2 linked regions of the Maricaulis maris MCS10 genome follow. The protein of the gene in region 2 interacts with the protein of the main gene of each other region in a pairwise test. Links are inferred from orthologs where the notes say so. Each region holds a gene or a part of one and is shown on either strand. Other genes may lie near its edges.

Region 1 (6,360 bases), 1.5 Mb from region 2 along the record:
CCATCGGCATCGACGAGCCAGGCTTCCGTGGCGCCCGCTTCCTGGGCGGCCTGCTTGGCGAGGACATTGGGCAACAGGTTGACAGTTTTGATGTCACAGCGTGCCCATCGCTGATCGGGCACGGTGATTACGGCAATACCGGCCTCGGCCCGGGCATCGGCCGCGGCAAAATCGAGCCGTTTGCAGGTCAGCACGATGGTCGGAGTCGTGGCGGTCCTGGGGAAGGCATGGTCCCGCCTCGCCTGCCCGCGAGAAACCTGGAGATAGACGAGGCCGTTGCGGACACGATTGCGGCGCAGGAGTTCGGCAATGATCTGTTCCAGGGCGGCCCGGGTTCGGGGTGATGGTATCCGCAACTCGCCCAGCGACCGTTGCAAGCGCTGGAAATGCCCGTCCGCATCCAGCAGCTGGCCATTGCGCACACTCCAGACCTCATAGACGGCATCGGCAAATTGGAAACCGCGATCCTCGATATGGATGGCCGCTTCCGAATGCCGATGAAACCTCCCATTTACATAGGCATAGCGCATGAAGTTCCGTCACTTCCTGATGAAGATTGCCCAGACCGCAGCCACCGCCGCGAGGACTTCTAAACGCCCCAAGATCATGGCTGAAATAAGGATCGGCTTGGATTGATCCGGGATTTGCGTCCAGCTGGCCAGCGGTTGCGATTGATCGAGCATGGGGCCGATATTGGCCAGCGATGCCGCCATCGCAATGAAGGCGGTTTCGAAGTCGAGGCCGGTCGCGGTCAGGGCCATTGTGCCAAATCCGATCGCGGCGACAAAGGCGAGCACATAGGACCAGACGCCGACCAGCGCGGTCTCGCGGACACGGCGTCCGCGGAAACTGACCGGGACCACGCTGCGCGGGTCGGACAGGATGGCGAGCTCGGCCCCCATGCGCTTCCACAACAGCAAAATCCGCGACACCTTGATACCGCCCGTCGTCGAGGCTGCGGAGCCTCCGATGAGGACCACGAAGATCGAAGCGGCCAGTGCGGGGATGACACCTCCGCCGGCGGAAAAGCCGCTGGTCGAGACTATGAAGGCGGCGTCGATCACGTCGGAAAAGGGTGCGCCGGGACGCGCCAGGATGAAGAAGGCCGCCAGGCCGATGATCAAGGCTGCGATGCCGGCGATGTCAGGGTCACGCAGCACCGAGCGGTCGCGCAGCACATCCCAGAACAGGGCGATATTGAGCGAACCGACCAGGCAACCGATGACGACCCAGAAGGTCGAGATCGGGCCGATCGTGGCCAGCAGCCCGCCATCCTCGACCGTATAGCCGCTGGTCGAGATGGCGCTCATCGACAGGACCGTGGAATCGAACAGGCCATTGCCGCCGAAGAGGAGACCGAGCCACACCAGCGAGGTCAGGGTCGCATAGACGATGCCGACCCTTTTGGCGGCCAGCGGCAAGTGCGAAAAGACGTCGTCCGAGCGCAAGGTCAGCAGCGCCGATTTGCGGATCGCCGGGACATCGCGGTCAAGCGCAGCAAAAATCCCGATCGCCAGCAGCAAGGTCGCATAGCCGCCCAGCCAGGCCAGGATTGCCCGCCAGAAGATGAGCGAGCGCGGCAACTCATCGGCCGGCAACAAGGTTGCGCCGGTCGTGGTGACGGCTGAGTAGGCCTCAAACACGGCATCGATCGGGTCGAAATAGCCGGTCAGCCAGAACGGCAGCGCGGCCATGGCAGGTGCCGTGATCCAGGACAATAGTGCGAGACCCAGCGCATCAAGTGCGCTGGCTTTCGATCGCAAGCCGCGCGTGGCGCTGAGAATGAAAATACCGGGAATGAAGGCAATCAGTGCCGTGGTGCCGAACAGGGGCGCCAGATGTGTCTCACCGATCGCTGCGGCCACAAAGGCAGCGATCAGCGCGACGCCGGCCAGCAAGACCCACAAGGCGCCAAGCGGCCGGAGGAAGGCGACGGGTGTCATGGCTCAGAAGTATTCGAGGCTGACACGGAAGAGATGCTCGACCTTGGGGATGAGCGCGGTGTTGCAGAACAGCAAGACCCGGTCATTTTCCCGGATCCGGCCCTCATCGCACGGCAGTATCACCTTGTCGCCCCGGACAACGGCCCCCAGGGCAACGCCGTCAGGGAGCTCCAGCTCGTCCAGCGTCTTGCCAACCAGGGGCGATGTGGACAGTGCAATCCCCTCCAGGGCCTCCGCCTGCCCGCCGCCAAGGCTCTGAAGTCCGGTAATCCGGCCGCGACGGATATGCTGCAGGATGGTCGAGACCGTGGTCGCCCGCGGATCGATCAGCACGTCGATTCCCAGTGCGTCGCGAAGCCCCTCAAAGCCACGATCATTGATCAGCGAGAGCGCGCGTTCCGCCCCTTCCCGCTTGGCCATGACCGCCGACAGCATGTTGACCTTGTCGTCATTGGTGACGCACACGACCAGTTCGGCTTCGCGGACACCGGCCTCATGCATCAATTTGGCATCAAGGCCATCGCCATGCAGGACAACGGTTTTCTTGAGGCTTTCCGCAGCCGCTTCGGCTCGGGCCTTGTTGGCCTCGATCAGGCGCACTTTCACGCCACCGGCCCGTTCCAGCGCCCGGGCCACATAGACCCCGATATTGCCCGCCCCGACCACCACCACACGGCGGATCTGTTCCGAACTGCGTCCGAAAATGTCGAGGATGCGCCGGACCTGCCGGCTTTCGGTCACCACATAGACGTCGTCACCCGCCAGGAGCGGGTCATGCATCTTGGGGATGAACAGGGTCTGTTCGCGCTGCACACCGACGACAGCCAGTCGCAGGTCCGGGAATAATTCCATCACTTGCTCGGTCGTCGAACCTGCGACCGGTGAATGCTCGTCCAGGCGCAGTCCCAGCAATTGGACGCGACCACCCGAAAAGACGGCGGTATTGAATGCGCCCGGCGTCTCCACACGCTGCAAAATGGCCCGGCCAACTTCCAGCTCGGGCGAAATCACCACATCCACCGGCATATTACCGGTCGAGAACAAATCGCCCCAGGCCGGGTCGAGATAGTTCTGTGCCCTCACCCGCGCGATCCGGGTCGGCGTGTGAAACAGCGAGTGGGCGACCTGGCAGGCAACCATATTGGTTTCGTCGGAATGGGTGACGGCGACCAGAAGATCGGCCTGACGCGCTCCGGCGCGTTCCAGCACGTCCGGATGCGAGCCGTGACCGACCACACCCTGCACATCAAGGTCGGTGACCACATTGTCGACCAGCTCGGTCGACCAGTCGACGACGGTGACGGAATTGCCCTCACGGGCCAGCGCCCGTGCGATACCGACGCCAACCTGCCCTGCTCCGCAGACTATCGCTTTCATGTCCGATCCATCCGTTCCGCGCTAGACCGCGCCCTCACGTTGAGGGCTGCCCACACCAAGCGATTTCAGTTTGCGATGCAAGGCCGAGCGCTCCATTCCGATGAAAGCGGCCGTGCGTGAAATATTGCCGCCGAAGCGGTCAATCTGTGCCTTGAGGTATTCCCGCTCGAAATTCTCCCGTGCTTCCCGCAAGGACAGGGCGATCATTTTCTCGGCATCATAGCCGACATCCTGATTGTCACGCGTAACGACTTCGGACGGCAGCGAGTCCAGCGTGATCGGTTCATCGAGTGATCCGGTCGCCAGGATCAACAAGCGCTCGATATTGTTACGTAACTGCCTGACATTTCCGGGCCAGCCATGGGCCTGGAGAGCGGCCATGACGTCATCCCCGAACTTGCGCCGCGGCAGGCCGGCAGCGGCGGTCAGGCGCTGGACAAAATGGGCGACCAGAGGCGGAATGTCCTCCCGGCGGTCCGCCAGCGGTGGCACCTGCACCGGAACCACAGCCAGACGGTGATAGAGGTCCTCGCGGAAATCTCCGCCCTGGATCCGGCTGGCGAGGTCCTGTGCGGTCGACGAAATCACCCTCACATTAACCTGTACATCCGCCGCTCCGCCAATTCTGCGGAAGCGTTGCTCGACCAGAAGGCGCAGCAGCTTGCTCTGGGTTTCCCGCGGCATGTCGGCAATCTCGTCGAGATAGAGTGTCCCGCCATGCGCCCGTTCCAGCAGTCCGACATGTTTGACGCTGCCATCCGCGTTTTCGCGGCCAAACAATTCTTCCTCGACGCCCTCTGGCGACATGCCAGGCGCGCTGACCGGCACGAAATCGGCCTCGGCTCGGGGCGAGTTTTCATGAATGAGGCGGGCGACCAATTCCTTGCCGGCGCCGGACGGTCCCCGGATGAGGACGCGGCTATTGGTCGGGGCGACCCGGTCAATCAGCTGGCGGACCTGAACAATCCCGCTGGACTCACCGATCAGGGAGCTCTGAGCCTCGCTGCGGGCCCGCAATTGCGCATTTTCCTGGCGCAAACGGCTGGTTTCCAGGGCGCGCGTGACCGTCAGCAGCAATTTGTCGCTCTTGAACGGTTTTTCCAGGAAGTCATAGGCTCCCTTGCGGATCGCCGCGACCGCGGTTTCGATCGTGCCGTGACCGGAGATCACGATGACCGGCATATTGGCATCGATCGAGCGGAACTCGTCGAGCAGTTCGATACCATCCAGACGGCTGCCCTGCAGCCAGACGTCGAGTATGACCAGGGATGGCTTGCGCGCCCGGATCTCGGCCAGGGCGCCGTCGGCATCAGCTGCTTCGCGGGTCTCATACCCGTCATCTTCCAGCAAGCCGCCGATCAGCTCGCGGATATCCGCCTCATCGTCCACGATCAGAATGTCGCGAGCCATTGATCAGGCCTCCTGTATGCTTTGAAGTTCTTGTTCCGGCAGGTCGGCGAGCGGGAAGATCAGGCGCACGACGGCGCCGCTTCCCGACGCAGGCAGGTCGAGTTCGAGCCGCCCCTTGTGGTCTTCCATCACGCGTTTGACGATCGCCAGGCCCAGCCCGGTCCCCTTCTCGCGCGTGGTCATATAAGGCTCGGTCAGCCGTTCCCGATTGGGTGTCGGCCAACCCAGACCATTGTCTGTCACTTCGATGATCGCGGATCCGTCCCGCTCGGTCAGTTGCACCGATATGGAGCCGGCACCACCGTCCTTTTCCATACGTGCTTCAACGCTTTCCGAAGCATTCTTCAGAATGTTGGCAAGGGCCTGGCTGGACAGTCGCGCGTCACACAGTCCGAGTACGGGCTGATCCGGCTTGTCGAAGGTGACATCAACCGAAGCGGAGGCCACGCGCCGCGCAAACACCGCCGACTTGGTCAGCTCACCCAGCTCCACCGCCTCCACCTTCGGCTGCGGCATGCGGGCAAAGGACGAGAACTCGTCCACCATGCGACCGATATCGCTGACCTGACGGATGATTGTTTCCGTGCACCGGTCAAAGGTCTCGAGGTCGCTGGATATCTCCGCCCGGTATTTGCGCTTGATGCGCTCGGCGGACAGCTGGATCGGTGTCAGCGGGTTCTTGATCTCGTGGGCGATCCGGCGGGCGACCTCCCGCCAGGCTGCATTGCGCTGCGCCGTTACCAGGCGGGTCACATCGTCAAAAGTGATGACCAACCCGGCTTCTTCATCCAATGAGGCCCGCGCAGTGATGTGGCGGATCTGCTCATCCGGCGTCTCAAGGTCTATCTGCGCCTCGGCAACCGAGCCGGGCCGGCGCCGGGCATCGAGGACGAGATCGGCCAGTGCTGGCGTAATGTCTTCAAGGTGGGTCCCGATCCTGTCGTCAGCCCCCGGCGACAGCATGGCGATCGCCGAGCGGTTGATCAGGGTGACCTTGTCATCCTTGTCCAGCCCGATGACACCGGCTCGAACGCCAGCCAGAATGGCTTCAATAAAGGCGCGACGTTGTTCGCTTTCCGCATGGCTCTCGATCAACTCGCGGCGCTGGGTCCGCAATTGCCGGGTCATCCGGTTGAAAGCCCTGGCCAAGGCCGCGATCTCGTCATCGTCGCGGCCCATTTGCACCCGCGCTTCAAGATCACCGCGACGGACACGTTCGGCAGCGGCGACGAGACGGGAAATCGGCGTGACGACCCGTGTGGCCGCGCTCAGTCCCAACCACACCGAGCCAATCAGGATCAGGGCAGCGACCTCGAAATACAGCAGGAAGAAGGTCTGCCGGATCGAGGACTCCTGTTCGTCGGCCCGGCGCAGGGCGACACGGGCTTCCTCCATCTGCCGGAACAAGTCCACATTCATGGGAATGGACACGAACAGATAGGCGTCGTCATAGGCTTCCAGCTGGTGCAATAGTCTGACGACGTCAGCCCCGACTGGCGAGAATTCCGGTGTCGATACGGCGACCCCGCCGTCGCTGGCAAGTTCATAGAGACGCGTCGAAGGCGCCACATAAGGTTCGTTTTCCTGGAACCGCGTCTGGGCCAGTAGATTGCCGCGCCCATCGACTACA
Region 2 (7,784 bases):
CGAAGTCGATGCCGACACGCTCGCCCGCAAGCCGGCCGGGGATGATGACGATGACGACGATGATGATGACGACGGCGCATCAGGTCTGAGCGACGACCTTCCCGACGGTTTCGGCGAAGACGGCGTTGATGATGATGCCGACGATGATGATGATGGCGACGATACCGGCGTCCTGATCGATGATGATGAGGACGATGATTTCGGCGACTTCAACATCGACAAGGACGAGGACAATTAGGCCTCTGCATCTGCGCTGCATTTGCTGCGCAAAAGAGGCTTGATCCCGGTGAAAACCGGGACTAGGTTCCGCGCCTCTCGCCCCGAGCATATACCCATTCGCCCGCGGTGACCCGAGTTTCGGGGCCATAGCTCAGTTGGGAGAGCGCTTGCATGGCATGCAAGAGGTCGTCGGTTCGATTCCGTCTGGCTCCACCAAGATCAAACCCCGCCGGTTACCGGCGGGGTTTTTTCGTGTCCGGCCCGGACAGGCGGACCACTATTCGGGCAATGGCTCCCAGCCCATGCGGTTTTCCCAGGCCCGACGGCGCAGGTCCGCGCGTTCTGTTTCCGCCTCATCGAGGTCATCGACCAGTTCAGCGGCCATTGCGGCTGCCTGATCGTCCCCCAGTTCGCCGGCCAGGGCGTATAGTGCCATAGCCTCGCCGCGGTCATTGACGCCCCAGTCCGGGTCCAGCCAGCTGTCTGCGAGGGCGATCAGAGCCAGTGTGTCACCGGCAGCGGACCCGGCTTCCCAGGCAAGGCGGGCGGCGGCCTGGTCAACCGGTCCTGACAAGCCTTCTGCGGCCCCGATACCCAGCAGATAGTGGGCGCGATAGAGTTCACCATCGCGATCAAGTGCGTCCCGCGCCAGGGTCACTGCTCGCACCGCGTCGGCCTCGCCATCTCCGTCGAACATCAGGGTTTCCGCAAGCGTGAGGCTGGCCGCCGGACCGGCATCCACATCGCCCAGGATGGCTTCCAGGATCTCGACAGCCACATCGCGTTCGTCGCCATAGTCGTAGAGGATCAGTTCGGCGAGGTCGTGGCCGGCGACGGTGTCACCGGCCTGCCAGGCGAGCTCAAAGAAGGCCCGTGCCCGATCAATATCTGCCGCGACGCCGAATCCATCGCGATAGACGACGCCCAGCATGTGATTGGCCGGTTGATGCCCGGCATTGGCGGCTTGGACCAGCCAGTAGCGGCCGGTCACCGTGTCGGGTTCGCCATCTTCGGGAAAGGTCAATGAATAGCCGAATTCGAACGCGGCGACGGGGTCGCCGGCTTCGGCTTGCTCACGCAGGCTTGGGGGTGGGGTTTGGGCCGATGCCGTGGCGCCCGTGAGCGCCATGATTCCGGCCAGTAGACAGACGCGCAGCATGCCCGGTCTCCTGACAATGGGAGGTGCAGGAAAGCAGGGTCTGGCTGAACCTGTGATGAGCGCCCTGTTCAGGCGGGCCAGCTTCAGGCGGCGTCCGAGGCCGGTTCGCCGGCCAGGACCGCGTGTACGGCATCGGCGTTGGGAGCCGCACGCAGGCGCTGCCGGACATCTTCCCGGCGCAGAAGGCGTGACACCCGGGCCAGCGCCTTGAGGTGTTCGGCGCCGGCGTTTTCAGGTGCCAGCAGCATGAAGATCAGATCGGCGGGCCGACCGTCGATCGACTCGAAGTCGACCGGCGTCCGGAGCCGGGCAAAAATGCCGACCACCTCATCCATCCCGCTCAGGCGGGCATGGGGAATGGCAACACCCTGTCCGACTCCGGTGGAGCCGAGGCGTTCGCGCTGAAGCACGGCATCGAAAACGGTTCGGGACGCCTGTCCCGTAACCGTGGCGGCCAGTTCGGACATGGCCTGAAGGGCCTGTTTCCGGCTGGACGCACCCAAATCAATGCTTATTCCCGCATTGGGGATCAAATCAGCTAACGCCATTGTACGACCACGCGCTCCTAGGCTGGCTCTGAGCGGTCTTCCCGCGCCGGGTTCAGCCAACCGATATGGCCGTCCGGACGCCGGTAGACGATATTGAGACCGCCATTGGCGGCGTTGCGGAACATCAGGAAGGGCGAATCCGCCGCATCCAGTTCCAGCGATGCCATGCCCACGGTCAGGGTCCGGACTTCTCCGACCTGTTCCGCGATGACGATCGGCTCAGGGGCACCATTGAGCGGTGCACCACTCGTGTCTTCATCGTCGAAATCCTCGTCATCGACATGCGTGTCGCGCATGCCCTTGAGGACGACGATCGGAAGACTTTCGGCCGGAAGTTCGGCCTTGTTGTCATTGTGGTGGTTCTTCAATTTCCGCTTGTAGCGGCGGAGGCGCTTCTCCAGGCGCTCCATGGTATTTTCCGCTGCCTTGTAGGCGTCGTCGGCTTCGCCGTGAGCCTGCAGCATGACGCCCGATGGCAGATGCACCGAACACTCCACGCGAAAGCCTGTGCCTTCGCGCGAGATCGATACATAAGCTTCACCGGGACGGTTGAAGTATTTGGCAACCCCGTCTTCCACGCGCCCGAGAATCTGTTCTCGCAGCGCGCCGCTGACGTCGATGCCCTTGCTGACCACCTGTATATGCATGCGCTCCTTCCCGCCGGCCATTCACCGGCACGTGAGGCGTTGACGTGTAGTTCCGCCTCTCCTCGGAAAGCGGGCGGAACCTAGTCGCGGGCCGCAGGGGGAGTCAATGACTGTTCTCCGGATGCCAGCAGGCCGCGATCTCGGTGGAAGTTTACCACCGGGGCGCTCGTTCAAGCGATCCCTAGCCAGCGCGTTTTAGCATGCGACGACGCTGGACCGAGGACGGGATGTTGAGCGCCTCCCGGTATTTGGCCACAGTCCGGCGGGCGATTTCAATCCCTTCATCCCGTAATTGTTCGACCAGACTGTCATCGGACAGCACCCCGTCGGCCGATTCCTGGCCGATCATCAGCTTGATGCGATGGCGGACAGCCTCGGCAGAGTGGGCCTCCCCGCCACCGGCGGACGGAATCGCGGAGGTGAAGAAATATTTCAGCTCGAACATGCCACGCGCAGTGGCGACGTATTTGTTCGAGGTGACGCGACTGACGGTCGATTCGTGCATGCCGATGGCATCCGCGACGGTTTTCAGATTGAGCGGGCGCAGATAGGCGACGCCATGAGCCAGGAACATGTCTTGTTGGCGCACGATTTCACTCGCCACCTTGAGAATCGTCCGGGCGCGCTGGTCGAGGCTCTTGACCAGCCAGGAGGCATTTTGTGAGCACTCGGTGATGAAGGTCTTGTCGGTCTCGGATTTGGCAACCGCCGAGATTTCATTGAAATAGCTGTTATTGACCAGGACGCGCGGCAGGGTCTCTGAATTCAGCTCGACCTGCCAGCTGCCGTCCGGCGACTGACGGATGAAGACATCGGGTTCCACCGCGCGGGTCGAATCGCTGCCGAAGGCATGCCCCGGCTTGGGCGTCAGGGCGCGAATCTCGGAGATCATCTCGTCGAGATCTTCACTGTCGACGCCGCACAGGGATTTCAGGGCGACATAGTCATGCTTGGCGAGGCGCTCGAGATTGTCCAGCAGGGTCGCCATGGCCGGGTCGAGCCGGTCCTTGTCCTTGAGCTGCAGGGCCAGGCATTCGGGCAGGTCACGGGCCATCACGCCGGCCGGGTCGAAGGTCTGGGTCAGGTCGAGCACGGCTTCGACGCGGGCCCGTTCGACACCCAGCTGGGCCGAGATCTCGTCGAGGTCCGAACGCATATAGCCGTCATCATCGGCCAGGTCGATCAGATGGGCGCCGATCAGGCGGTCGACCGGATCACCGGTCGCCATCGATAATTGCTCATGCAGGTGATCGGCCAGTGAAATGTCGCGCGAGGAGTTGGCGATGGCGTCATAGTCTTCGCTCGCCGGGCCACGACTGCCGCCGGATGTGTGACCAGAGACCGACCCGGCGCCCATGGCGGCGCCGCTCTCGACCCCGTCAACGCCGGACAGGTCCGACTTCGAATCATCGCCATGCATCATGTCGACATCGGCATCGATGGAATCATTGGCGTCGGCCGAGGGTGCCGCCAATTCCAGTTCGCGCGGCTCGCCCTGGCCCTCTTCGCGCTGCGATTCGGCCGATTCGCCACTGTCATCGCGTTCGAGCAGGGGATTGCGTTCCAGCTCGCCTTCGACGAACTCGGCAAGCTCGATATTCGAGAGCTGCAACAGCTTGATGGCTTGTTGGAGCTGGGGCGTCATCACCAGGGATTGTCCCTGGCGCATATCCAGCTTCTGCATCAATCCGGCCATGTGAACCTCTGTTTGGTACGTTTCATGCAGAGGTTAATCAGCCAAAGCTTTCTCCGAGATAAACGCGCCGCACATCGGGGTCGGCCCGGATCTCCGCCGGCGAGCCCTCAAACAGAACTTCACCCTCATGAATGATCGTGGCTCTGTCAGTGATTTCAAGAGTTTCGCGGACGTTATGGTCGGTGATCAGGATGCCGATCCCGCGCTCTTTCAAAAAGCGGATCAGGTCGCGGATATCGGTGATCGCCAGCGGGTCGATCCCGGCGAAGGGCTCGTCCAGCAGCATGAAGGAGGGGCGGGTCGCGAGCGCACGGGCGATTTCCATGCGTCTGCGCTCACCGCCTGACAGTGAGGGTGCCGGAGCTTCGCGCAGGTGCGAGATGCGCAGGTCTTCCAGCAACTGGTCGACCAGGGCATGGCGCGCGTCGCGGTCCTTCTCGACCACTTCGGCGACAGCGAGCACATTCTGCTCCACGGTCATGCCATGGAAGATCGATTTTTCCTGCGGCAGATAGCCGATACCCAGCCGGGCGCGCTGATACATGGGCAGGCGCGTGATATCTTCGCCATCCAGCAGGATGCGGCCATAATCGGCTTCGACCAGCCCGGTAATCATGTAGAAACAGGTCGTTTTGCCGGCGCCATTGGGACCCAGCAGTCCGGCGACCTCGCCGCGCTGGAGCGAGACCGAGACCCCTTTCACAACCGGACGCTTGCGATAGGCCTTGCCGATCTGTTCGACGACAAGACCGCCCGCCGATGCGGTTTCGGTCCGGGGCGTGGGTTCAGTGATCGCCATGAAGCGGTGTATCCTTGTTCCGCAGGCCTGTGAGCAGGCGCGCTGTCAGCCTTCGGGGGTTTCGGCCGCTTCGGAGGATTCCGTGGTGTCGGTCGAGCGGGCCGGTTGAAGCACCATGCGCACGCGTTCGCCGGTACCCGCCTCTCCGAAATTGGAGTTTCCGGTGGTCAGATTATTCACGAAACGGGTGGTGGTAATGACATTGTCGCCCTGTGTGATGACGACATCGCCGGTCAGGGTGATCACTTCCTCGGCCAGCTCATAGACGCCGCGATCGCCGCGCGCCCGCTGGGCCGGTGTTATATAGAAGACATTGTCGGTGGCGACGATGCGGTCGATATCACCCCAGCCGCCGCCGGGCCCCTCGCCGGTGTAGTAAACGTCCATCCGATCGGCCTGCAGGCTCGAATCGCCCTGGACGACATGGACATTGCCCAGCCAGACAATGTGTCGCTCGGCATCGAGCACCTCAAAGGTTTCGGCTTCGATGTCCAACGGCAGCGACGAGTTCCCGATTTGCGCCGACGCGGCGGTGGTCGGCAATGCTGCCGCGGCCATTCCGAACAGGGAGATTGCTAGCAGGCGCATCAGTCATTTCCTTCTTCGGGCGTCGCATCCGGTGTGGGCGCGGTGCGGTCTTGTGTCAGTCGGGCCCGGACATTTCCGGAAAAGACGATCCGATTGCCACCGTCGGTGATTTCATAGCTATCGGCCCGGATTGTACCCATCGGGCCTGTCCCTTCCACGGATTCCTCGCCGGTCACGCGCTCCTCGCGCAGGAAGATACGGGCGTGGTTGGACTGGAAGGTATAGCCCGCCCGGGTCCGGAAGTTGACATCGGAATGGAGGTCGAGAATGCGGTTCGGCAGGTCATACCGGCCCGATTCCGCAAGCACCCGGGACACGTCGGTGCCGGTCTCGAGAAAGTTATAGTCGAGGCGTGGGTGTTCCAGCTCGGTCACCCCGTCCGCGGCATCACGCCGGCGGATCGCCGTGTCGGCGGTCACGACATAGGGCGTCAAGTTTTCGTCCCGACCGGTAAAGCGCGGGTTGGTCATACGGACATCCTCGCTCACCGCCTCGGTCTCGCCTGTCGTCGGCCCGCCGGATCCAAGGACAAGCTGGGCCACGAGCAGGCCGGTGATGGCCAGTGCCGCAGCGGTAAAGAAGAGCCGCATCCCGCGCACGAAGGCCGTGCGTTTGCGCGCAACGCTGAGAGCAAGCGCGCGCCTGGGTTCCCACCGCACAGGTGCGGGAGACTGCAAGGCATCAAGGCCAGAAGAAGCGGTCAGGCTGGTCACCGGGTCACACACATCCGATCGGGCACTCTCATCAGTCCCGCATGTCAGAAAGACCAGCCTTTGCTGGCCTTTTCAAGGCGGCCAAGGTCAGGAATGGGCAAAAATGTCGATTTCCGGCCAGCCGGCGAGGTCCAGCTTCGCGCGGGTTGGCAGGAAGTCGAAACAGGCCTTGGCGAGATCCGTGCGCCCCTCGCGTTCGAGCATCATGCCCAGCTTTTCGCGCAATTTGTGCAGGTGCAGGACGTCCGACGCGGCATAATCCAGCTGCGCCGGCGACAATTCGTCGGCGCCCCAGTCGGAGGATTGCTGCTGCTTGTTCATTTCGGCCCCGACCAGTTCGCGGGTCACATCCTTGAGGCCGTGCCGGTCGGTATAGGTGCGTACCAGTTTGGAGGCGATCTTGGTGCAGAAGACCGGCGCCATGGTCACGCCGAGATATTTATCGACCATGGCCACGTCGAAGCGGGCAAAATGCAGGATTTTCTCGACCGCCGGGTCCGCCAGGACCCGCTTGAGATTGGGGCAGTCATAATCGGCCCGGTTCATCTGTACGACATGGGCATCGCCATCACCGGCCGAAAGCTGGACCACGCACAGCATGTCGCGCGTGAGGGACAGGCCGAGAGTTTCCGTATCGACCGCGACAATAGGGCCGAGGTCGATGTCTGCGGGCAGGTCGCCCTTGTGATAGTGCACGGTCATGGCGTCATCCTTGTTTGTCCCAGCGTCTAGCGCCGCGCGGCGCGCGGTGCAATGCGCGCCAGCTTGTCGGTGACGCTGGTTTCATCGTCACGATTGAGAAATTGCGGTGTTTCCAGCTCGGCTGACGGATTGCCGGCGATGACCGCGTCGAGCAGCGCCGTGACCGTCTCGCCGTCGGCCGTCGCCAGCCAGTCGGCCCGGCGTCCGGCCAGCGCCGCGTCCGACCGCGCCAGCGTCTGTGGCGTCAGGCGCTCGCCGGTGACACGGGCGTCCCCGGGTGTCTCTCCTGCCATGATGGCCAGCATGTCTGCGCCGACATGCGGCAGATAATGGGAAGGCTCGTAAAAGGTCGGATGGGCAGCGGTTGCGTCCTCCGCCGGTGCCGGCAGTGCGGCGAAGGGTCGAAAGCCGGAAAAATCGTAGAGCTGACGGGCCGGACCCGGCAGGCAGGCCCCGACCGGTTCGTGCTCGGCATGACGGGCGAAGGTCTCGGTGAGCGCGGCGCGGAAGGCCAGGAAGTCCTCGCCTCGACCGGCCCTGAACAGGGCCTCTTCCCGCCAGACATGAAGCGGGTGGATGAAGCCGGTTACCTGCACGCCCTGCGCCGTCAGCTCATCCAGCACAGTCTCGAACAGGGCCAGGCGTTCCGGGTCGAATCGATAGCCCAGATAGAAGCGGTAAATGCCGCGCGCGCCATTCTCATAGCGTGCCCG

The links.
Region 1: the proteins of ptsN (region 2) and trkA interact in binary tests that used the Escherichia coli proteins (3 or more experiments, as listed by UniProt). The link is inferred for Maricaulis maris MCS10 from one-to-one orthologs.

The regions. Positions count from the first base shown.
Region 1 is NC_008347.1:1,582,076-1,588,435, reverse strand. What follows is about bases 1,134-3,959. They hold trkA (Trk system potassium transporter TrkA), read right to left. Parts: upstream 3,321-3,959; coding sequence 1,947-3,320; downstream 1,134-1,946. Other genes in these bases: MMAR10_RS07490 (sigma-54-dependent transcriptional regulator), read right to left, coding at 3,342-3,959; MMAR10_RS07500 (potassium transporter TrkG), read right to left, coding at 1,134-1,943. Outside these bases: MMAR10_RS07505 (D-amino-acid transaminase), read right to left, coding at 1-530; more of MMAR10_RS07500, read right to left, coding at 540-1,133; more of MMAR10_RS07490, read right to left, coding at 3,960-4,730; MMAR10_RS07485 (sensor histidine kinase), read right to left, coding at 4,734-6,360. UniProt on the Escherichia coli protein: Part of the constitutive potassium transport systems TrkG and TrkH. May regulate the transport activity of TrkG and TrkH systems. Binds to NAD(+) and NADH.
Region 2 is NC_008347.1:104,533-112,316, forward strand. What follows is about bases 195-3,093. They hold ptsN (PTS IIA-like nitrogen regulatory protein PtsN), read right to left. Parts: upstream 1,927-3,093; coding sequence 1,462-1,926; downstream 195-1,461. Other genes in these bases: MMAR10_RS00535 (FYDLN acid domain-containing protein), read left to right, coding at 195-238; MMAR10_RS00545 (tetratricopeptide repeat protein), read right to left, coding at 497-1,378; hpf (ribosome hibernation-promoting factor, HPF/YfiA family), read right to left, coding at 1,944-2,573; rpoN (RNA polymerase factor sigma-54), read right to left, coding at 2,755-3,093. Also shown: more of MMAR10_RS00535, read left to right, coding at 1-194; more of rpoN, read right to left, coding at 3,094-4,269; lptB (LPS export ABC transporter ATP-binding protein), read right to left, coding at 4,307-5,068; MMAR10_RS00570 (LptA/OstA family protein), read right to left, coding at 5,114-5,656; LPS export ABC transporter periplasmic protein LptC, read right to left, coding at 5,656-6,246; MMAR10_RS00580 (ribonuclease D), read right to left, coding at 6,457-7,071; MMAR10_RS00585 (hypothetical protein), read right to left, coding at 7,098-7,784. UniProt on the Escherichia coli protein: Seems to have a role in regulating nitrogen assimilation.